Regions from separate parts of the Pseudomonas cichorii genome, predicted to be linked through region 3. Evidence: predicted binding sites of a transcription regulator. Region 3 holds the regulator's gene; each other region holds the start of a gene.
The links. Region 3 encodes FliA, which starts transcription of late flagellar genes. Its sites were predicted from a motif close to CTAAAGTTTNNNNNNNNNNNGCCGNTAA; they were not measured.
Positions count from the first base shown of each region.

Region 1: the regulator FliA is predicted to act here: its motif matches at 2,946-2,973, upstream of KGD89_RS19755 (flagellar protein MotY).
Region 2: the regulator FliA is predicted to act here: its motif matches at 3,371-3,398, upstream of KGD89_RS10415 (methyl-accepting chemotaxis protein).

Region 1 covers NZ_CP074349.1:4,634,032-4,641,270, forward strand. The annotation lists gene KGD89_RS19745 (hypothetical protein) at 1-348, shown strand, start outside; gene KGD89_RS19750 (argininosuccinate synthase) at 637-1,854, opposite strand; gene KGD89_RS19755 (flagellar protein MotY) at 1,984-2,892, opposite strand; gene pyrC (dihydroorotase) at 3,040-4,086, shown strand; gene rnt (ribonuclease T) at 4,083-4,760, shown strand; gene KGD89_RS19770 (bacterioferritin-associated ferredoxin) at 4,928-5,146, shown strand; gene bfr (bacterioferritin) at 5,348-5,818, shown strand; gene grxD (Grx4 family monothiol glutaredoxin) at 5,931-6,257, opposite strand; gene KGD89_RS19785 (molybdopterin oxidoreductase family protein) at 6,345-7,239, opposite strand, start outside.
Region 2 covers NZ_CP074349.1:2,339,947-2,347,185, forward strand. The annotation lists gene KGD89_RS10410 (Nramp family divalent metal transporter) at 226-1,527, shown strand; gene KGD89_RS10415 (methyl-accepting chemotaxis protein) at 1,665-3,125, opposite strand; gene KGD89_RS10420 (hypothetical protein) at 3,984-4,226, shown strand; gene KGD89_RS10425 (LysR substrate-binding domain-containing protein) at 4,306-5,178, opposite strand; gene KGD89_RS10430 (VOC family protein) at 5,316-5,741, shown strand; gene mqo (malate dehydrogenase (quinone)) at 5,834-7,239, opposite strand, start outside.
Region 3 covers NZ_CP074349.1:3,966,247-3,973,485, reverse strand. The annotation lists gene flhB (flagellar biosynthesis protein FlhB) at 1-408, shown strand, start outside; partial or broken gene flhA (flagellar biosynthesis protein FlhA) at 612-2,740, shown strand; gene flhF (flagellar biosynthesis protein FlhF) at 2,752-4,083, shown strand; gene fleN (flagellar synthesis regulator FleN) at 4,199-5,032, shown strand; gene fliA (RNA polymerase sigma factor FliA) at 5,029-5,769, shown strand; gene KGD89_RS16505 (chemotaxis response regulator CheY) at 6,027-6,401, shown strand; gene KGD89_RS16500 (protein phosphatase CheZ) at 6,421-7,206, shown strand.

The DNA of each region.
Region 1 (7,239 bases), 670 kb from region 3:
AAGAGTTCAAAACTGGAGTTACTCAGAAGTCTGGTTGCCAAAGGCGCTGGAGTTTCCGCCTTGCAATACTCATTGAGAATGAACAAAAAAGAAATTCGCCAACTGGCACTGGAGAATGATGTAAAGATAAAATTCAGTCGCCCAATAAGAGAGGTCAATAAAGAACCCCACTATGATACGACGGATATTGATGATGTGGTGGCCGGTCATGCCATGCATTATTCCAGTCTCGGTTACACCGCACCGGAGATTGCACAGATACTTGATCTCAGTGTGCGACAAGTCTGGAATATCGGCAAAGCCTACCGTTTTGAATTCAAGCAGAAGAGGGACAGTGATACACCCTGAATACGCTTATTCCAACAGATAACCCGACGCGGTATCGACTGGACTTCGTGTCGATACCGCTCACCTGCCCCGCAATGCCCTTCACGACAGCGTCCCGGCAAGACCCGCAACGCTCCTCCCGATTCAGCGTCCTTTCAGATGCCCACGCGCAAACGCTCAGCACCGGCCTCAAAAGCTCGGGCGAGAAATATCGATACGCAAGGATCGGGGATCAGGAAAGCATGACAGTGCATTGCGCACTGCAAAAAAATGCAGCCCGAGGGCTGCATTTCAGACATCAGACCGGGTTCAGAAGAACTTGCGGCCCTTGTTCGCAGCGATGCGCATGCGCAAGGCATTGAGCTTGATGAAGCCGGCAGCGTCCGCCTGGTTGTACGCACCGCCATCTTCTTCAAAGGTGGCAATGTTGGCGTCGAACAGCGACTCGTCGGACTTGCGGCCAGTGACGATCACATTGCCCTTGTACAGCTTCAGGCGCACGACACCGTTCACATGAGCCTGGGATGCATCGATCATCTGTTGCAGCATCAGACGCTCAGGGCTCCACCAGTAGCCGGTGTAGATCAGGCTGGCGTACTTGGCCATCAGCTCATCCTTGAGGTGAGCGACTTCGCGATCCAGGGTGATCGACTCGATGGCGCGGTGAGCGCGCAGCATGATGGTGCCGCCAGGCGTCTCGTAGCAGCCACGGGACTTCATGCCCACATAACGGTTTTCGACGATGTCCAGACGACCGATGCCGTTCTCGCCGCCGATGCGGTTCAAGGTGGCCAGTACGGTGGCAGGCGACATTTCGACGCCATCCAGAGCAACGATATCGCCATTGCGATAGGTCAGCTCAAGGTAGGTCGGCACGTTTGGCGCGTCTTCAGGAGACTTGGTCCAGCGCCACATGTCTTCTTCGTGCTCGGTCCAGGTGTCTTCCAGCACGCCACCTTCATAGGAGATGTGCAGCAGGTTGGCATCCATGGAGTACGGGGATTTTTTCTTGCCATGGCGCTCGATCGGGATTGCATGCTTCTCGGCATAATCCATCAGCTTTTCACGCGACAGCAGATCCCACTCACGCCACGGGGCAATCACTTTGACGCCTGGCTTGAGGGCGTAGGCGCCCAGTTCGAAACGAACCTGGTCGTTACCTTTACCGGTGGCGCCGTGAGAAATGGCGTCAGCGCCGGTTTCGTTGGCGATTTCGATCAGGCGTTTGGCGATCAGCGGACGAGCGATGGAAGTACCCAGCAGGTACTCGCCTTCGTAGACGGTGTTGGCGCGGAACATCGGGAACACGAAATCACGTACGAATTCTTCACGCAGATCGTCGATGTAGATTTCTTTCACGCCCATGGCCTGAGCCTTGGCACGTGCCGGCTCGACCTCTTCACCCTGACCCAGGTCAGCGGTAAAGGTCACCACTTCGCAGTTATACGTATCTTGCAGCCACTTCAGAATGACCGAAGTATCCAGGCCACCGGAATACGCGAGAACTACCTTGTTTACGTCCGCCATGCCATCACTCCACCGGGTTGTACGGAAAACCGCTGATTCTACCGTTCAAACCAGCAAATTTACAGGGGCGCGACAGCTTGTGACGACGAGGCGACAGGTCATGTCAGCCTCGTGAGGGGATAAAGAGCGTTACGAAGTACGGGCAGCGCTGGCGGAGGAAGCGACTGGAACCGGCTTTTCTTCGGGAGCGACACGCTCCAGATGCACATTCACCCGACGGTTGCGCGCCCGGTTGGCATCATTGGTGTTGGGCGCCAGCGGATAACGTTCGCCATGAAAACGCAGGGTAATCTGTTGCTCGGGAACACCCTGGGCTTTCAGATAGTCCATCACGGCCAGCGCACGACGGCGGGACAGGTCGCGGTTGGTCAGGCGGTTGCCGCTGTTGTCCGAATGGCCGTCCAGTTCGATATGGTTGACCGTCGGGTCGGCACGAAGATACGCAATCATGTTGTCCAGACGCGCCTTCGCCTTGGCGTCCAGTTCGATGCCACCGCCGGGGAAGCCCACTTCAGCCTGCTTGATCTGATCGAAATTCATGGGCAGCAGTTTGGTCGTGCACAACTGATAGTCGCTGAACGCCTTGCTGAACCTGACCGGCAACAGGCGTATCTCCATCGGACCGCCGCCGTCACGGGTACTGTGGCGGATGAGCGGAGTACGGCCTTCCATCAAGCCGCTGATCAGGCGTCCGGCCTGTGCTTCGGAGCTGTTGAAAGGAATCTCGCCATTGCTGACCCGAACCGAGCCCAGGTTGATATCGCCACGCCCCGGCTGCCAGGGTGCAGCCGCAGCCAACAGCGTGGCCGAGCCATTGCCCAGCATGTTGTAGGACGGCTTGAGCCGGAATGTCGCCTGCTCACCGGCACGGCGCACGAACTCACCGACACCGAAGTCAGTGATCGGCTGGCTCAGGCGACACTCGAACTGATCCCCTTCGACCTTCCACTCGATACTCTCCAGACGGGTCTGGAAACTGACAGCCATCGCGGGGAGGCTGGCAAATACGCTGAGCAAGGCGAGATATAGCTGGCGCACGGGAGGCTCCACTTATAAAAATGACGCGAAACAAAAGTGCTTCTTACGTCGGGCTATCGGTAACTTCCTACAAAACTTGATAGCGAGTGCCTGAGAGAGTCTTTTCCGGTAGCATTCCCAGCGAGTTTGACCCGCCTGGAATCCCCAATGTCTGACCGCCTGACCCTTCTGCGTCCCGATGACTGGCACATCCACCTCCGTGACGGAGCTGTTTTGCCTCACACCGTTGCTGACGTTGCGCGCACTTTTGGCCGCGCAATCATCATGCCCAACCTTGTGCCACCAGTACGCAATGCGCAGCAAGCCGATGCCTATCGCCAGCGCATTCTGGCTGCTCGCCCGGCCGGCAGCCGCTTCGAGCCGCTGATGGTGCTTTATCTGACCGACCAGACCACGCCCGAGGACATTCGCACGGCCAAGGCCAGCGGCTACGTCCATGCGGCCAAGCTGTATCCGGCCGGTGCAACCACCAACTCCGATTCTGGCGTTACCAGCATCGACAAGATTTTCCATGTTCTGGAAGCCATGGCCGAAGTCGGCATGCTGCTGCTGGTCCATGGCGAAGTGACCCGCGGCGAGATCGATGTCTTCGACCGCGAGAAAATCTTCATCGACGAACACCTGCGTCGTGTGGTTGAACGCTTCCCGAACCTGAAAGTGGTGTTCGAGCACATCACCACCGGTGAAGCGGTGCAGTTCGTCAATGCGGCCTCGGCCAACGTTGCAGCGACCATCACTGCGCATCACCTGCTTTATAACCGCAACCACATGCTGGTGGGCGGAATCAGGCCGCATTTCTACTGCCTGCCGATCCTCAAGCGCAACACGCACCAGACGGCCCTGCTGGATGCCGCGACCAGCGGCAACGGCAAGTTCTTCCTGGGTACAGACTCGGCACCTCATGCCCAGCATGCCAAGGAAGCCGCCTGCGGTTGCGCCGGTTGCTACACCGCCTACGCCGCTATCGAGCTGTATGCCGAGGCTTTCGAGCAGCGTAATGCGCTGGACAAGCTGGAAGGCTTTGCCAGTCTCCACGGCCCGGCCTTCTATGGCCTGCCTGCCAACCAGGACACCATCACGCTGGTACGTGACGAGTGGACAGCCCCTGCCAGTCTGCCGTTTGGCGAGCTGAGCGTAATCCCGCTGCGCGCCGGAGAAAAACTGCGCTGGCGCCTGCTGGAGGAAAATGCGTGAGTGAAGATCATTACGACGACGAACACGACGGTCACGGCGGTGGCGGCGGCTCTCGCCACCCGATGGCGGCCCGTTTTCGCGGCTACCTGCCTGTAGTCATCGACGTGGAGACCGGTGGTTTCAATGCGGCGACCGATGCTCTGCTGGAAATTGCTGCCGTCACCATCGGCATGGATGAAAAAGGCTTCGTGTTCCCGGAGCACACCTACTTCTTCCGTGTAGAGCCGTTCGAGGGCGCCAATATCGAAGCGGCTGCACTCGAGTTCACCGGTATCAAGCTCGATCACCCGCTGCGCATGGCGGTCAGCGAAGAAACCGCGCTGACCGATATCTTCCGCGGCGTGCGCAAAGCGCTCAAGGCCAACGGCTGCAAACGCGCCGTGCTGGTCGGCCACAACGCCAGCTTCGATCTGGGCTTCCTGAACGCTGCCGTCGCTCGCCTGGACATGAAACGCAATCCGTTTCATCCGTTCTCAAGCTTCGACACCGCAACCCTCGCGGGCCTGGCCTATGGTCAGACCGTGCTTGCAAAGGCCTGTCAGGCTGCTGGCATGGACTTCGATGGACGCGAGGCCCACTCGGCTCGCTATGACACCGAAAAGACCGCTGAGCTGTTCTGTGGCATCGTCAACCGCTGGAAAGAAATGGGCGGCTGGGAAGAGTACGACGACTGAAGTACATGCTTCATGAATAAACCGGCCTTGTGCCGGTTTTTTTATACCGGTGTTTTAACGACCGCTCATCGGAGTCGGGAAAGCGTATCCAAAACAGTTTTGACAAGCATTCTCATTAAGATTAACCTCGTCCGCACAAAGCAATAACCAGCGACGGTTACCGACTTATGTATGTTTGTCTTTGCCAAGGTGTCACTGACGGCCAGATCCGGGATGCAATCCTCGAAGGCTGCTGCAGTTATCGTGAAGTGCGCGAAACGCTGGGTGTTGCCAGCAAATGCGGTAAATGCGCCTGCCTGGCAAAGGAAGTGGTGCGTGAAACCCTGACAGAACTGCAAAGCAGTCAGGCATCGCTGGCGTATCCAGCAGAATTTTCAGCCGCCTGATTCACCCTATTTCAAAGAACCGGACCTTGTGTCCGGTTTTTTTATGTCTGTAATTCAAGTGCTTAGCGTCAAGATGCGGAACTCAAACATTCTTATTCTTATTTAATTTCACTTAGTATTCAATAACTTAGGTTTGACAGGCTTCTAAGTGCAGCTCAAACTCGCGCTTTATATACACAAGCCATTGGCAGGACCTCGAACATGAAAGGCGACATTACAGTCATCCAGCATCTCAACAAGATCCTCGGAAACGAGCTGGTCGCGATCAATCAGTACTTCCTGCATGCACGCATGTACGAAGATTGGGGTCTGAAAAAGCTGGGCGCTCATGAGTATCGCGAGTCCATCGACGAGATGAAGCACGCTGACAAGCTCATCAAGCGCATCCTGTTCCTCGAAGGTCTGCCTAACCTGCAAGAGCTGGGCAAGATCCTGATCGGCGAGCACACCAAGGAAATGCTTGAGTGCGACCTGAAGATCGAAAAGAAAGGCCTGGCTGACCTCAAGGCTGCGATTGCGCACTTTGAAACCGTTGGCGACTTTGGCAGCCGCGAACTGCTGGAAGACATCCTCGAATCCGAGGAAGAGCACATCGACTGGCTGGAAACCCAACTGGGCCTGATCGAGAAAGTCGGTATCGAAAACTACCTGCAGTCGCAGATGGGCGATTAAGCCTTTTCAGCGACCGACAAAAAGCCCCGCCTCTGACGAGAGCGGGGCTTTTTGTTTATCACGGTCTTGGCAGGAGCGAATTCATTCGCGAATGAATTCGCTGCGCCTGCAATTACGACTTCGCGCTTTCAGCCGCTTGCTTGAGCAGTGGCTGCAATTCACCGTTCTGATGCATTTCGGCGATGATGTCGCTGCCGCCGACCAGCTCACCGGCAACCCACAGTTGCGGGAAGGTTGGCCAGTTGGCGTATTTAGGCAGGTTGGCGCGGATTTCCGGGTTCTGCAAAATGTCGACATAGGCGAATTTTTCGCCGCATGCCATCAAGGCCTGGGAAGCTTTGGCCGAAAAACCGCACTGCGGGGCATTCGGAGCGCCTTTCATGTAAAGCAGAATGGTGTTGTTGGCAATCTGCTCTTTGATCGTTTCGATGATATCCATGGAGCACCTCGGCTGAACTTTCCGACTCAGTTGTCGGCACGGTGGCGCATTGTAACGGAATCCCGAGCCAGACGCTCAGTCTTGAACTCAACAGGCGCTCACCTGCACAGGCACGCCATTGAGCACGGCATTGCCGGACAACGCATCGAGCTGTCGCTCGTCGGTCAGGTCATTGGCACTCACACCCGGCTGAGCCTGAGCGATTTCCATACGCACACCGGTACGGGAATGCCCCCAACCATGGGGCAGGCTGACTACGCCGGGCATCATTTCTGCGCTGCCCAGCACCTGAACCTCGATCATCCCGACCCGCGAATCGACCCTGACCTGCTGCCCGTCGCTCAGGCCTCGGCTGGCCAGGTCATCGGGATGCATCAGCAACTGATGACGAGGCTTGCCCTTCACCAGGCGATGATAGTTATGCATCCATGAGTTATTGCTGCGCACATGCCTGCGCCCGATCAGCAGCAATTCCCCGGCCTGTGGCGCTGGCGAGTCAATAAAGCGCTGCAGGTCGGCCAGGATCACGTCAGGTGCCGCCTGGATGCGCCCGCTGGCGGTTTTCAGGCGCGGTGTCAGGTTGGACTTCAATGGCCCCAGATCAAGCCCGTGAGGATGGTTGCCCAGCGCTTCGATCGACAAGGCATGTTCCGATGCCTCGCCATACAGCCCCTTGCGCAAGCCATGATCAATCATTGAGGCCGGCGCCATGGTCGGTTTCAGTTCCTTTTGAGCCTTGGCCGCAAAGGCCCTGGCCAGCCCGACGAAGATTTCCCAGTCATGCAAGGCGCCTTCGGGCTTGGCAAAGATCGCCCGATTGAACCGGGTAACGTTACGCACCGCCAGAAGGTTAAATGTCGTGTCGTAGTGATCGTTTTCCAGCGCTGAAGTCGAAGGCAGGATCAGATCGGCATAGCGGGTGGTTTCATTGATATACAGATCGATGCTGAGCATGAAGTCCAGCCCGTCCAGCGCTTTTTCC
Region 2 (7,239 bases), 1.6 Mb from region 3:
CGAGGATCCCCCAGTTGCGTGTTGTTGCAGCTCTTCCGGTAATGCATGCACACGGCCCGCATGGTTTCACGTGCCATAAGCACTGAGAAACCTTCATCAACTCTAACTGACACCCTGGGGCTGAAATATCTAAAAACACATTTTCTTGAGAAGTGTTGTACGACGTCTAATAAGTTGTGTTCGACTGCTGTCGATCCAACAAAAACAATAATGGAGACATCCTCTATGGCAAGCATTCCTTCCGTCGAAGGTCAGGCATCCGGGCGCGCGCAAAATCGTTTTACACGAATGCTGAAACTACTGGGCCCCGGCATCATTGCCGTACTGTCCTGGCTAGGTGCAGGTGACCTGATTACGTCGTCTGTCGCAGGAGCGAATTACGGTTACGCGATGATGTGGGTGTTGGCGGTTTCTCTGCTGCTCAGATATCTGATCGTAAACATCATTGCTCGCTTCCAGTTGTGCAACAACCAAGGCATGACAATCCTTCAGGGCTATGCGCAACTGAATCCCTTTTTTGCCTGGTTCATGCTTGTTTATGCCTTGCTGATGGGGCATTTGATGAATGCCTACATGATCAAAGGGGCAGGTGAGTCGCTGGCGATGCTGTTCAAGATCGACCACCCATTGCTCTGTTCGGTTGCGGTGGTGCTGGCTGTCTGGATGCTGGTCGGTCGTAACATCTATTCAATGATCGAAGGCGTGATGAAGCTGTTGCTGGCGGTCATGACCCTGGCCTTTATCGCCCTGGCTGTCATGTCCGGCCCGGATGTTGTGGGTATCGTCAAAGGCACCATCGGTTTCAGTATCCCGCCGGATGAAGGTGTGCATGGTGCGCTGTTGGTTGCGGTGTCGGTGATCGGCGCGGTTGCAGGTTCCATTGCAAACTTCGTGCATCCCTATGTCATGCGCCAGAAGGGCTGGGTAGGGCCGCAGCACAAGCGTGTTCAACGTAACGATTTATTGTTTGCCGTGTGCGTCGGGATCGTCATTAACCTGGCCATCTGGATTGTCGGAGCGGAAATTCTGCGACCAAACGGTATCGAGGTGAAGACTCTGGGGGACTTGGGCAAGGCGCTGGAAATGTTCTTTGGCCCCGCTGGTTGGTATGTGTTCTTTATCGGCGTATTCGCGACCCTGTTCGCCAGTATTTCAGGAAAAACCACTGCATTCCCGATGTTGATTACCGATGCGCTCCAGCATGTTCTTCCTGCACGTCGCGAGAAGTACGGTAAAGAGTTTCACCATGACCCCATGCACAAGTGGTTCATGCTGTTCATTCTGGTGACGCCATTGATCTGGTCGCTGCCAGGCATGCCGGATTTCGTGACCTTGACCATCGGGGTCAGTGCGCTGAATATCATTGGTTTGCCGGTCATTTCGCTGGGCCTGCTGATCATGTCCAACCAGAAGTCGCTGCTGGATAAGAAATATCGCAATAACCTGTTTGAAAATATCGCATTGCTCTTCGCAACATGCCTGGCGCTCTGGGTCGCTTTCCAGTTGGGTGTCGATCTGTTTGCCTGATACCGAGTTGCCGAGGAGGCTGATTGCCTCTTCGGTTCTCGGCTTCTCGTTCTTGGAGTTTCGTCAGGGGCTGAGCTTGCAATGTGCGGATACTGGCCCAGGCTTCTGACTGGTGCAGAAGCCTGGGTCTTCAGGGCTCAGACCTGAAACTTGGCCACTTCCCGTTGCAGGCCCGTCGCGAGGTTGTCCAGGTTGCTGCTGGTCTTGAGCAGTTCCTGAATCGATTGGTTGTTCTGTTCGGCCATTTGCGCCGAGCGTTCTACGCTTCGGGCCACGTCCTGGCTGGCGGCAGTCTGTTCGCGAAGGGCGAAGGAAATCTGATCGACTACATGCAGTACTTTGCTGGAGCTGTCGCGGATTTCGATGATGGCCTGGCCGGCAGTTCCGGCCATGGTCACGCCCTGGTTCACTTCCTCTACGCCATTGCGCATGGTTTCTACCGTTTCGCGAACCCCAGCCTGAATCTTCTCGATCATGCCTGCGATTTCCTTGGTCGACTTGCCGGTGTTCTGTGCCAGCAGGCGCACCTCATCGGCAACCACTGCGAAACCGCGACCTTGTTCTCCGGCACGGGCTGCTTCGATGGCGGCATTGAGTGCCAGGAGGTTGGTCTGGTCTGCGATGCCTTGAATCACGCCGATAATCGACGAAATGTGTTCCGAATGCTGACCAAGATCGGCGACCTGGGCAGATGAATGCTGTACCGTCTTGGCTATGCCGCTCATGCTGGAAAGCGTGTTTTCGATGACGTGTGCACCTTCCCTGGATTGCTGTCCCGAATGGCTGGCGATCTGGTGGGCTTCATCGGCGTTTTCGGAAACATGATGGATGCTTACGGTCAGCTCTTCGATGGTGGCGGCCATCATCGAGGCTGATGTCGATTGTTCCTGAATGGCTCCGGACAATTGTGTGGAGGCACCTGAAATCTGTTGCACGGCAACGACCAGTTGATTCGCCGCCTGGTTTATCTGCTGGATCGTTTCGCGCAAGCGATTCTGCATGCGATCGAAGGCTTTCGGCAGTTCGTCATGACTGCTGGTGTCGATGGCTGTATCCAGCTTGCCATTGGCAATTGCGGTGGCAGCATCGATGGCCATTTGCAGGCGCGCCGTGGTGCTGCGCCCTAGGGTGGCAGCCAGAAAAAGAGAGAGTGCGACGGCGGCAAGGCCTCCCCAGATCAGGATCATGAGGGCAAGCTCCTTCGAGCTCTTCATGTGCTGGCTTCTTTTTTCCAGCAGTTGGTTCTCTGCTCCTTTGATCTCGGCCAGGGTGGCGCGCATGCTGTCCATCTTGGCTTTGTCGGCACCTGACGTAATGCGCTTGTCCAGTTCATCGTCGGGCATGTCGCGTGCTGTCAGGTCCTTGCGCAGCGCAATGATTGGATTGATATCTTCGTTTATCCAGCGTTTTTGGGTTTCCTCCAGCAGGGCGAGGCGCCGTTGCTGATCCGGATTGTCAGCTGTCAGCTGTTTGAGTGACTGAAGCTTTTCAGAGAAGCTTTTTTCTCCCACGATCAACGGTTCCAGAAACGAATCCTTTGAAGAGATGACGAAGCCTCGCATGCCGGTTTCGATGTTGACCAGTTGTTCAAGGGCCAGTTGCGTATCGCTGAGGACCTGATAGGTGTGAATATTGCTGTTCGTGGCATCCTGGACTTGCTCAAAACCCCGATAGGCACCCACCACCAATATGGAAATAATGACGCTGACAGTAGCGAAACTTAAGTAAAGTTTCTGAGAAATGCTGAGTTTTTTAAACATGGGCTACTCCTGAGTTAGCCATTGTTGGTGGGGGTGCTTGGTTTTTTCATTAATTTGATGGTGGGGGGGCGGGCAACGACTTATTATCGTCTGTCTGGCTGTTAACTTTAGAGCAGGAATGGAGGGATTTTGTATTGTCCCAGGAGTTGGGGGCATAAGGATTAAAACAAGAATTTTAGTTTTTATTCAATAAGTCATTGATTTATGGTGGTTGTGGAGTGGGTGTCGCTTGCTGAAGAGAAAGTTTGCGGCATTCATTTGGCTTGATATCAGGGCATGGTCTTTTTAATTTTCCTTCAATTAGATCGAGCAATACCTTGTCGACTTGCTCGTACTTCCTTGTCTCGTGCACTAACCGGTTTCTCCGTAAGTTATATATGCTCGGTTCTGGTGCGCCAACTTAGTTGTCAGTTATCGGCTGTCTGCGGTGCTGAAGATGGGTTGGCTTGAGTGGTAGCTGGTTTGATGATTTTTTCCGGTCAGGATTTTGTGCTGTTTTTATGTTTTTATGTTTTTATTTTTGTCAAGTAAAATATTATTCATGTGTCTCTGTATATAAATATTCATGATTCCGAGGATACATTCTCCCACGGCAGCCAGCTCTGCCAGCAAGAAAACAAAAAGCCTTACTCGCATCAACTCAATATCAAGCTATCGAGAGGAAGCATCATGAATCGAGTAACAGGTAAGTCCGTATTGAAAAAGCTCATGGTCACTACCGCAGCCGTGATCGGTTTGCAAGGAATGGCGTTTGCTGCTGTCAGTCAGCAACCTGTTTCTGTCCAGGAAGGTAAATATGCCCAGGTCCAGGCTCGGGATGCGGCCAAGGCCGGAGTCAGGAGCTCCACGGCGATGCCGCTGCAGGTCGCCAGTCGCCTGAGCAGCAGTGGTTTGCGCATCAACAAGGCGTGCGATGATACCGGGCTGCCTTGCCGCTGAAATGTCGTAATGGAAGCTGCAGTCGCGCGCTGAATGTGTGCGGCTGCAGCAAGATCTGTCATTTGCGTGATGGTCTGCGTCACGTGCCTTGCACCCGTCCCTCAACCAGCTCAATCAACAACCTCACCGGCTCGCTCAAGCTCTCTCTGGTCCGATGCACCAACCCCACATCGCGATGAAACGTATGCGCGCCTAAATCCAGCGCCCGCACTTCGGCAGGCCATTGCCTGTGATCGGCTGTTTGCGGAACCAGTGCCACGCCTAGGCCATTGGCGACCAGTTTGATGATGGCTTCCAGTTCGTCCAGCTCGCAGGCTTCGCGCAGGGTGAAGTGCATCTGGCGCAGGAAGCGGTCGACCTGTCGGCCGCCGAACGAGGTGCGGTCGTAGCGGATCAGGGGCTGGGTGGACAGCAGTTCGGCCCAGTCATCGCCGGGTAGGTGGCTCGGGGCGATCAGGCGATAGGGTTCGCTGGCCAGGGCGGTCCAGCGCAGGTCGCTTTGCAGTGCGAACGGTGGACGGATGATGGCGGTCATGTCGATCTCGCCAGCATCCACCAGGTTAAGCAGTTGCATGGAGACGCCGGGTATCACGCGGGTGCGGCACTGTGGCCATTGGCGGTGAAAGGCTGCCAGTGCGTCGGGGAGCAGTGAGCGCTGGACCGAGGCAATTGCGCCGATGTTGACCAGTACGCTCTCGGGTTGTCCGCTGGCTGTCGAGCCAAGGTTGTTGTAGAGGCGGATCAGTTCCTGGGCTTGCAGGAGGGTCTGATGTCCCATTCGATTGAGCTGTGCCGAGCGGCCCTTGCGGTCGAATAGCTGATAGCCAAGTTCGGTTTCGAGACGTTGCATCTGTGCGCTGACGGCGGCCTGAGTCAGGCCTATGCGGTTTCCGGCGGCGGCGAAGGTGCCTTCCTGTGCGACTGCGACAAGGGTCTTCAGCTCACGAATCATTGATAAATCTCTTTTGTATATCTGAGAAATATATATTGATTTTATTGTTGGGTCGCTACTTCTATGATTTCTCCAGTACATAAACAACGGGAAGCAAAACCTTCCGGTTGATAAAAACCAAGAGCCTGGAGTTTCTGATGAGTCTTTCTCCCTTTCACCTTGCGATCCCCGTTTACGATCTTGCGGCTGCGCGTTCCTTCTATGGTCAGGTTTTTGGTCTGGAAGAAGGGCGCTCCAGCGATCATTGGGTCGATTTCAATTTCTATGGCCACCAACTGGTGATTCACGAAGCGCCGAAGAACGCGGTGCAGGAAAGTGCGCATAGCAATCCGGTGGACGGACATGACGTGCCTGTTCCGCACTTTGGCATCGTATTGCAGTGGGAGCAGTGGGAAGCGCTTGCCGAGCGTTTGAGGTCGTTCGAGACTCGTTTCGTGATCGAGCCTTACATCCGGTTCAAGGGGCAGGTGGGTGAGCAGGCGACGATGTTTCTGCTGGACCCTTGTGGCAACGCACTGGAGTTCAAGGCGTTCAAGGATATGGGGCAGTTGTTCGCGAAGTAGGAGTCAGGAGGGAAGGTAGGGGAGGCGGTAAAGCGGTATTTCCCGGCTGCAGAAAAAAGCCCCATCAAACCAGGTTTGATGGGGCTTTGGCATTACAGCGCCATATCAGTCGCTGCGTTGCTTTCGCGTGGCTTGGCAGGTGTTGCTGCCGGAGCCGGTGCTGCAGCGCCAACAGCTGGAGGTGCTGGAAGTTGCAGGATTTCGCTGGTGTAAGCCCATTCCTTGGCAACCTGATCAGGATGATCGTTCAGCTTGGTGCCGTAGCTTGGGATGATCTGGTGCAGCTTTTCCTGCCAGGCAGGGGTTGCAACCTTGTCTTTGAAGACCTTCTCGAGAACGCCCAGCATGATCGGAGCTGCGGTCGATGCACCTGGCGATGCACCCAGCAGGCCGGCAAGGCTGTTGTCCTTGGCGCTGACAATCTCGGTACCCAGTTTCAGGACGCCGCCTTTCTCTTCATCACGCTTGATGATCTGAACGCGCTGACCTGCCTGCCACAGACGCCAGTCTTCTTTCTTGGCGTTAGGGAAGTATTCTTTCAGGGCTGCGAAGCGATCGTCATCGGACTGCATCAACTGGCCGGCAAGGTACTCAACCAGTGGGTATTCCTTGATGCCGACTCGGGTCATTGGCCAGACGTTGTGCAGGGTGGTGCTGGTCAGCAGGTCCAGGTAAGAGCCTTCTTTCAGGAACTTCGTGGAGAAGGTCGCGAATGGGCCAAACAGGATAACGCGCTTGCCATCCAGTACGCGGGTGTCCAGGTGAGGAACCGACATCGGAGGTGCGCCAACCGAAGCCTGACCATAGGCCTTGGCCATGTGCAGGTCAGCGATCTGTGGGTTTTCGGTCACGAGGAATGAACCGCCGACAGGGAAGGCACCGTATTCCTTGGCTTCAGGAATACCGGACTTTTGCAGCAGGTGCAGTGCACCGCCGCCCGCGCCGATGAATACGAACTTGGCGTCGGTTTCGGTTTCTTTACCGTCTTTCAGGTTCTTGTAGGACACGCGCCACGAGCCATCAGCATTACGCTTGATGTCTTCGACTTCGCTCGACAGTTGCAGATTGAAGTTAGGCTGGTTTTTCAGATGGCCCACGAACTGGCGAGTGATTTCGCCGAAGTTCACGTCGGTACCGATCGGAGTCCAGGTCGCCGCGATTTTCTGGTTCGGGTCACGCCCTTCCATCATCAGCGGAACCCACTTCTTGATCTGCTCCTGATCTTCGGAGTACTGCATGGCGCTGAAGAGAGGGTTGACCTTCAGGGCGTCATAGCGGCGTTTCAGGAACGAGATGTTCTTTTCGCCCCACAGGAAGCTCATGTGCGGGGTGTAGTTGATGAACGAACGCGGGTTTTTCAACACACCGTTCTTGACCTGCCACGCCCAGAACTGGCGGGAGATCTGGAAGGATTCGTTGATTTCGATGGCCTTGGAGACGTCGATCTTGCCGTCTTTTTCTGGCGTGTAGTTCAGCTCGGCCAGGGCAGAGTGACCCG
Region 3 (7,239 bases):
CGGATTCGTCAGTTGCAGCGCGAGATGTCCCATCGCCGGATGATGGCGGCCATTCCGGAGGCCGATGTCATCATCACCAACCCGACGCACTTTGCCGTGGCGCTCAAGTACGATCCCGAGAAGGGCGGGGCGCCGATGCTGCTGGCCAAGGGGGCTGATCTTGTCGCCCTGAAGATTCGCGAGATTGGCGCCCACAACCAGATCCTGATCCTGGAATCGGCCGCCCTGGCCCGTTCCATCTACTACAGCACCGAGCTTGAGCAGGAGATCCCGGCCGGGCTTTACCTGGCTGTGGCCCAGGTGCTGGCCTACGTCTATCAGATCCGCCAGTACCACTCTGGCCGAGGCAAACGCCCGGATCCATTGGGTGTGCTGCCCATCCCGCCAGACTTGCAACGCGATTCCTGATCGCTAATGAATTCGCTTACGAGCTGTATAGGGGCGAATTCATTCGTGAAAACCCCCGTATCCACCAAGCAAAGCCACAAGTTGCTATCAGCTTGTGGCTTTGTGCTGGCTACTCGCTGCTAAAGTTGGACAGCTTTTTGCAATAAGTCGATTCAGGTCGCCTTGGGCGTCAAAGTTTTGATTTAGTGCGCAGGTAAAGAACAGTGGATCGCTCTCAGATTATCAGTAGCGCACGTAGCAATCTTGCCGGTTTTGGTCGTGGCCAGCTGGGTGTCCCGCTGTTGTTGTTGATCATGATGGCAATGATGATGTTGCCTATCCCGCCTTTCCTGCTGGACGTGTTCTTCACCTTCAACATCGCACTGTCCATCGTCGTGCTGCTGGTCTGCGTCTATGCCTTGCGGCCGCTGGACTTCTCGGTTTTCCCCACCATCCTGCTGGTGGCCACGCTGTTGCGCCTGGCGCTGAACGTGGCGTCCACCCGTGTGGTCATGCTTCACGGTCAGGATGGTCACGCGGCTGCGGGCAAGGTGATCCAGGCCTTTGGTGAAGTGGTAATCGGCGGTAACTACGTGGTTGGTATCGTGGTGTTCGCGATCCTGATGATCATCAACTTCGTGGTAATCACCAAGGGTGCCGGGCGTATCTCCGAAGTAAGCGCACGATTCACCCTCGATGCGATGCCGGGCAAGCAGATGGCGATCGACGCCGACCTCAACGCCGGCCTGATCGATCAGCCAGAAGCAAAACGCCGTCGTGCCGAAGTGGCTCAGGAAGCCGAGTTCTACGGTTCCATGGACGGTGCCAGTAAATTTGTGCGCGGTGATGCGATTGCGGGCCTGCTGATTCTGTTCATCAACCTGATCGGCGGCATGCTGGTCGGTATTCTGCAGCACAACATGACCTTCGCTGATGCGGGTCGTGTGTACACGCTCCTGACCATCGGTGACGGTTTGGTGGCGCAATTGCCATCACTGCTGTTGTCCACAGCGGCAGCGATCATGGTGACCCGTGCTTCCGGTTCGGAAGAAATGGGCAAGATGATCAACCGCCAGATGTTCACCTCGCACAAGGCCCTGGCCGTATCGGCTGCGATCATGATCGTTATGGGTCTGGTCCCGGGCATGCCGCACTTCTCCTCATCAGCCTGGGGCTGGTGGCGGGCGGTGCAGCCTACTGGCTGTGGAAGAAGCAGAACATGGCAAAGGTCGAGGCACTGGCCGAAGTTCAGCGTCAACAGGAACTGCTGCCATCGCCGACCCGCGTTCAGGACTCCAAAGAGCTGGGCTGGGATGACGTGACGCCGATCGACATCATCGGTCTGGAAGTGGGCTATCGCCTGATTCCGCTGGTGGATCGCAATCAGGGGGGGCAATTGCTGGCGCGTATCAAGGGTGTGCGCAAGAAGCTGTCCCAGGAGCTGGGCTTCCTGATGCCGACCGTACATATCCGCGACAACCTGGATCTGGCGCCCAGCGCCTATCGCTTGACGCTCATGGGCGTGATTCTGGCCGAAGCCGAAATCTACCCGGATCGCGAACTGGCGATCAACCCTGGGCAGGTGTTTGGCACGCTCAACGGCATTACTGCCAGAGATCCGGCATTCGGTCTTGAGGCGGTGTGGATCGAAATCAGCCAGCGCAGCCAGGCTCAGTCATTGGGTTACACGGTGGTGGATGCCAGTACTGTAGTGGCAACTCACTTGAACCAGATCCTCTACAAGCACTCCCATGAGCTCATCGGGCATGAGGAAGTGCAGCAATTGATGCAATTGCTGGCCAAAAGCTCACCCAAACTCGCTGAAGAGCTGGTGCCAGGCGTTCTTTCGCTGTCGGCGTTGCTCAATGTGCTGCAAGCCCTGCTGGCTGAACACGTGCCTGTTCGCGATATCCGCAGCATTGCCGAAGCCATCGCTAACAACGCTGGCAAGAGTCAAGATACCGCCGCTTTGGTGGCTGCCGTACGGGTCGGTCTGAGCCGTGCAATCGTGCAAAGCATTGTGGGGATTGAGCCGGAGCTGCCTGTCATCACGCTGGAACCAAGGTTGGAACAAATATTGCTCAATAGTTTGCAGAAGGCTGGTCAGGGTCAGGAAGAAGGCGTTCTTCTTGAGCCGAGCATGGCTGAGAAGCTCCAGCGTTCTTTGATTGAGGCTGCCCAGCGTCAGGAGATGCAAGGGGCGCCGATAATTCTGTTGGTAGCGGGCCCCATCCGGGCCATGCTGTCACGATTTGGACGATTGGCTGTACCGAACATGCATGTTCTGGCGTATCAGGAAATTCCTGACAATAAGCAAGTCACCATCGTAGCGACTGTCGGGCCTAACGGCTGAGGTAGTGAGTCATGCAAGTTAAGCGTTTTTTCGCCGCCGATATGCGTCAAGCCATGAAACTGGTTCGTGATGAGCTGGGCGCCGAAGCGGCCATCATTGGCAACCGCCGCATCGCCGGTGGCGTCGAGCTGACTGCCGCTCTGGATTACAAGCTGTCCGCACTGGCGCCTCGCGTGCCGAACATGGAGCTTGAGGACGAGCTGCGCAAGACTCAGTCGCGCATCGTTTCCGCTCAGGCCGAACTGGACAATCGCGGTGACAGCGATCCTTCGATCAATCGCCAGTTGTTTTCCGGCATGCCGCTCAGTGGCCTCGATAAACATATCGAGCCGACCCTCGAAGAGCCGCCACGCCCGTTTGCTCATGCACACATACCTGCCGCCGCAGAGCCAGCAGTCGGGCAGCGCGCCTACGACTCCATGCGTCATGAGTTGAATGGCCTGCGCGAGCTGCTGGAAGTCCAGCTTGGTTCCCTGGCCTGGAACCAGCTGCAAGGCAGCCGTCCGCAGCAGGCCAGCCTGTGGCGTCGTCTGCAGCGCGTCGGCTTGTCCGGCCCGCTGTCACGCGACCTGCTGGCGATGATCCCTGAAATCGACGAGCCTCGTCAGGCCTGGCGCATGCTGCTGGCGCACCTGGCGCGCATGATTGCCGTGCCTGATGTCGAGCCTCTCGAAGAGGGTGGCGTGATCGCCATGGTCGGCCCTGCCGGCATGGGCAAGACCACGACCCTCGCCAAGCTGGCAGCCCGTTATGTGCTCAAGTACGGCCCGCAGAACATTGCACTGGTCAGCATGGACAGTTTCCGTATCGGCGCTCAGGAGCAGCTCAAGACTCTGGGCCGTATCCTCAATGTGCCGGTGACCCATGTCGATCCTGGCCAGTCCCTGGCTCAGGCCCTGGACCCGCTGCTACGCAAGCGTGTGGTGCTGATCGATACCGCTGGCCTGCAGGCCAGTGATCCGGCCCTGCGCATGCAGCTCGAAAGTCTGGCAGGTCGCGGCATCCGTGCACGCAACTACCTGGTGCTGGCGACGACCAGCCAGAAGCAGGTACTGACGGCGGCCTATCACAGTTACAAACGTTGCGGTCTGGCAGGTTGCATCCTGACCAAACTTGATGAAACCGCAAGCCTCGGCGAAGTGTTGAGCCTTGCAATCGGCCATGAGTTACCCGTTGCTTACTTGACGGATGGGCCGCGTATTCCTGATGACCTGCATCTGCCGCGCCGTCACCAGTTGGTGAGTCGTGCAGTGAGTGTGCAAATGCAGGATGAGCCGAGCGAGGAAGCGATGGCTGATATGTTTGCCGACCTCTATCACACCCCTGGCAAGAGAGTGGGTTAAGTGATGGGTATTACTGGAATGTCCCTGCATCAATGGTCTGCCAGGCATTGTTCGTTCGCGAACATGCAGCCCGTAATGTGGTTTCGGTCTACGCAAGACAAGGTAAAGAAATAACATGGGCAGCATGCATCCCGTACAGGTTATCGCAGTGACCGGTGGCAAAGGTGGCGTCGGTAAGACTAACGTGTCAGTGAATCTCTCACTGGCTCTGGCCGAGCTCGGTCGGCGCGTCATGCTGCTGGATGCCGACCTTGGCCTGGCCAACGTCGATGTTCTGCTGGGGCTGACACCCAAACGCACGCTGGCGGATGTCATCGAGGGTCGTTGTGACTTGCGCGATGTCCTGTTGCAGGGCCCGGGCGGTGTTCGCATCGTGCCTGCGGCTTCCGGCACCCAGAGCATGGTTCACCTGTCGCCAGCCCAGCATGCCGGTCTGATCCAGGCCTTCAGCGAGATTGGCGACAACCTCGACGTGCTGGTGATCGACACGGCTGCCGGTATCGGCGAATCGGTAGTCAGCTTCGTGCGCGCTGCGCAGGAAGTGCTGCTGGTGGTCTGCGACGAACCCACCTCGATCACTGACGCCTACGCACTTATCAAATTGCTCAACCGCGACTACGGCATGAACCGTTTTCGCGTTCTGGCCAACATGGCCCAGAGCCCTCAGGAAGGGCGCAACCTGTTCGCCAAACTGACGAAAGTGACTGACCGTTTCCTGGATGTGGCCCTGCAGTACGTCGGTGCCGTGCCTTACGACGAATGTGTTCGCAAGGCGGTGCAGAAGCAGCGCGCTGTCTACGAGGCGTTTCCACGCTCCAAATGTGCGCTGGCTTTCAAGGCCATTGCCCAGAAGGTTGACACCTGGCCGTTGCCGGCCAACCCGCGTGGTCATCTGGAGTTCTTCGTCGAACGACTTGTCCACCAGACCAGTGCGGGGCCTGTTCAATGACAGCGAGCGGCTTTCAAATGTACAGCAAGGCTTCCAGAAATTCGCAATACGAACTCATCGAGCGTTACGCGCCGCTGGTCAAGCGTATTGCCTACCACTTGCTGGCGCGTCTGCCTGCCAGTGTTCAGGTGGAAGACCTGATCCAGGCCGGCATGATCGGTCTGCTGGAAGTGTCTACCAAATATGACTCCACCAAGGGTGCGAGTTTTGAAACCTATGCCGGTATCCGTATTCGTGGCGCCATGCTCGATGAAGTGCGCAAGGGTGACTGGGCTCCACGCTCGGTACACCGTAATACGCGCATGGTCAGTGACGCAATTCGCGCAATTGAAGCAAAAACCGGTCGTGACGCTAAAGATCACGAGGTTGCTGCCGAACTCCAGTTAAGTCTCGATGATTATTATGGGATTTTGAATGATACCTTAGGCAGCCGCCTCTTCAGCTTCGACGACCTCTTGCAGGACGGCGATCATGAAGGGCTGCATGAGGATGGTGCAAGCGGCTCGCTCGAACCGTCGCGAGACCTGGAAGATGAGCGTTTCCAGGCAGCGCTGGCAGATGCAATTGCCAATTTGCCGGAGCGTGAGCGGCTGGTATTGGCGCTGTACTACGACGAAGAACTGAACCTCAAGGAAATCGGTGAAGTGCTTGGGGTCAGCGAGTCGCGGGTCAGTCAGTTACACAGCCAGTGCGCAGCTCGTTTGCGGGGGCGTTTGGGGGAGTGGCGAGCGCGTTGATGGCAATTTGTGACTTATCCAGGTCACAGGTTGTCGCAAGCCGGCTGTGCAGAGCGTTACGTGGTATCAGGATAGACAGGGCAGGAGCCTGTTCAGACAGAGCCTATGGCCTGCAGGTTCAGGTTGGTGCTCTGTTGTTTTGCCAAGCCCGTCGTCGTTTCGTACAGCCGGGGGTGTGCTGTGCCAGTATTGAGTGAACAGCGTGTTCAGGTGCTGAATGCGTTAAAGACTGCTTGGAGGTCGAATTGGACAAGAACATGAAAATCCTCATCGTTGATGACTTTTCAACGATGCGGCGGATCATAAAAAACCTGTTGCGTGACCTGGGGTTCACCAACACATCCGAAGCGGACGACGGCATCACTGCCTTGCCGATGCTTCAAAGTGGTTCCTTTGACTTTCTGGTGACTGACTGGAACATGCCTGGCATGACCGGTATCGATCTGTTGCGTCAGGTTCGCCTGGATGATCGTCTCAAAAGCCTGCCCGTGCTGATGGTGACTGCTGAAGCCAAGCGTGAGCAGATTATCGAAGCTGCCCAGGCCGGTGTGAACGGTTACGTCGTCAAGCCGTTCACAGCCCAAGTGCTGCAAGAGAAGATCGAAAAGATCTTTGAACGCGTCAACAGCTGATGCATGCCGCGAGGGCGCTATGGACAACAACGATTCACTGGGTGACTTCGAGTCAACCCTGAAGAAACACGCGCAGGAGCTGGTTGCCAGCCTTGAAAAAGGCCGCTTCGGTGATGCCGTGCAATTGATCCATGAGCTCAACCAGGCTCGTGACCGTGGCCTGTATCAGGAAGTCGGCAAGCTGACTCGCGAACTGCATAGTGCGATCGTCAATTTTCATATTGACCCGAACATGCCGCAAGCCGAAGAAGTGTCCCAGATCACTGATGCCGCCGATCGTCTGTCGTATGTTGTGAGACTGACCGAGAATGCGGCCAACCGCACGATGGATCTGGTCGAGCAGAGCACGCCGCTGATGAACGGCTTGAGTGATGATGCCAAGTCGCTGAGCGCTGACTGGGGTCGTTTCATGCGTCGCGAGATCGGCGCTGAAGAGTTTCGCGACCTGGCCAAGCGTGTTGACGGTTTTCTGTCACGTACAGAGACAGAAGCTCATACCGTTGCCAGCCATCTCAATGACATTCTGCTGGCCCAGGATTATCAGGATCTGACCGGTCAGGTGATCAAGCGCGTTACGCAGCTGGTCACTGAAGTCGAAAGCAATCTGCTCAAACTGGTCCTCATGGCCAGTCATGTCGACCGCTTTGCGGGTATCGAACATGACGAAAAAGCGATCCTTGCTGAAAAAGATCCTAAAAAACATATCACGCAGGGTGAAGGTCCGCAGATTCATGCCGATAAACGTGAAGACGTCGTATCCGGACAGGATGATGTAGACGATCTGCTATCGAGCCTTGGCTTCTAGGTCTGTTGACGGTTAATTTTAGGGAGCACCCCA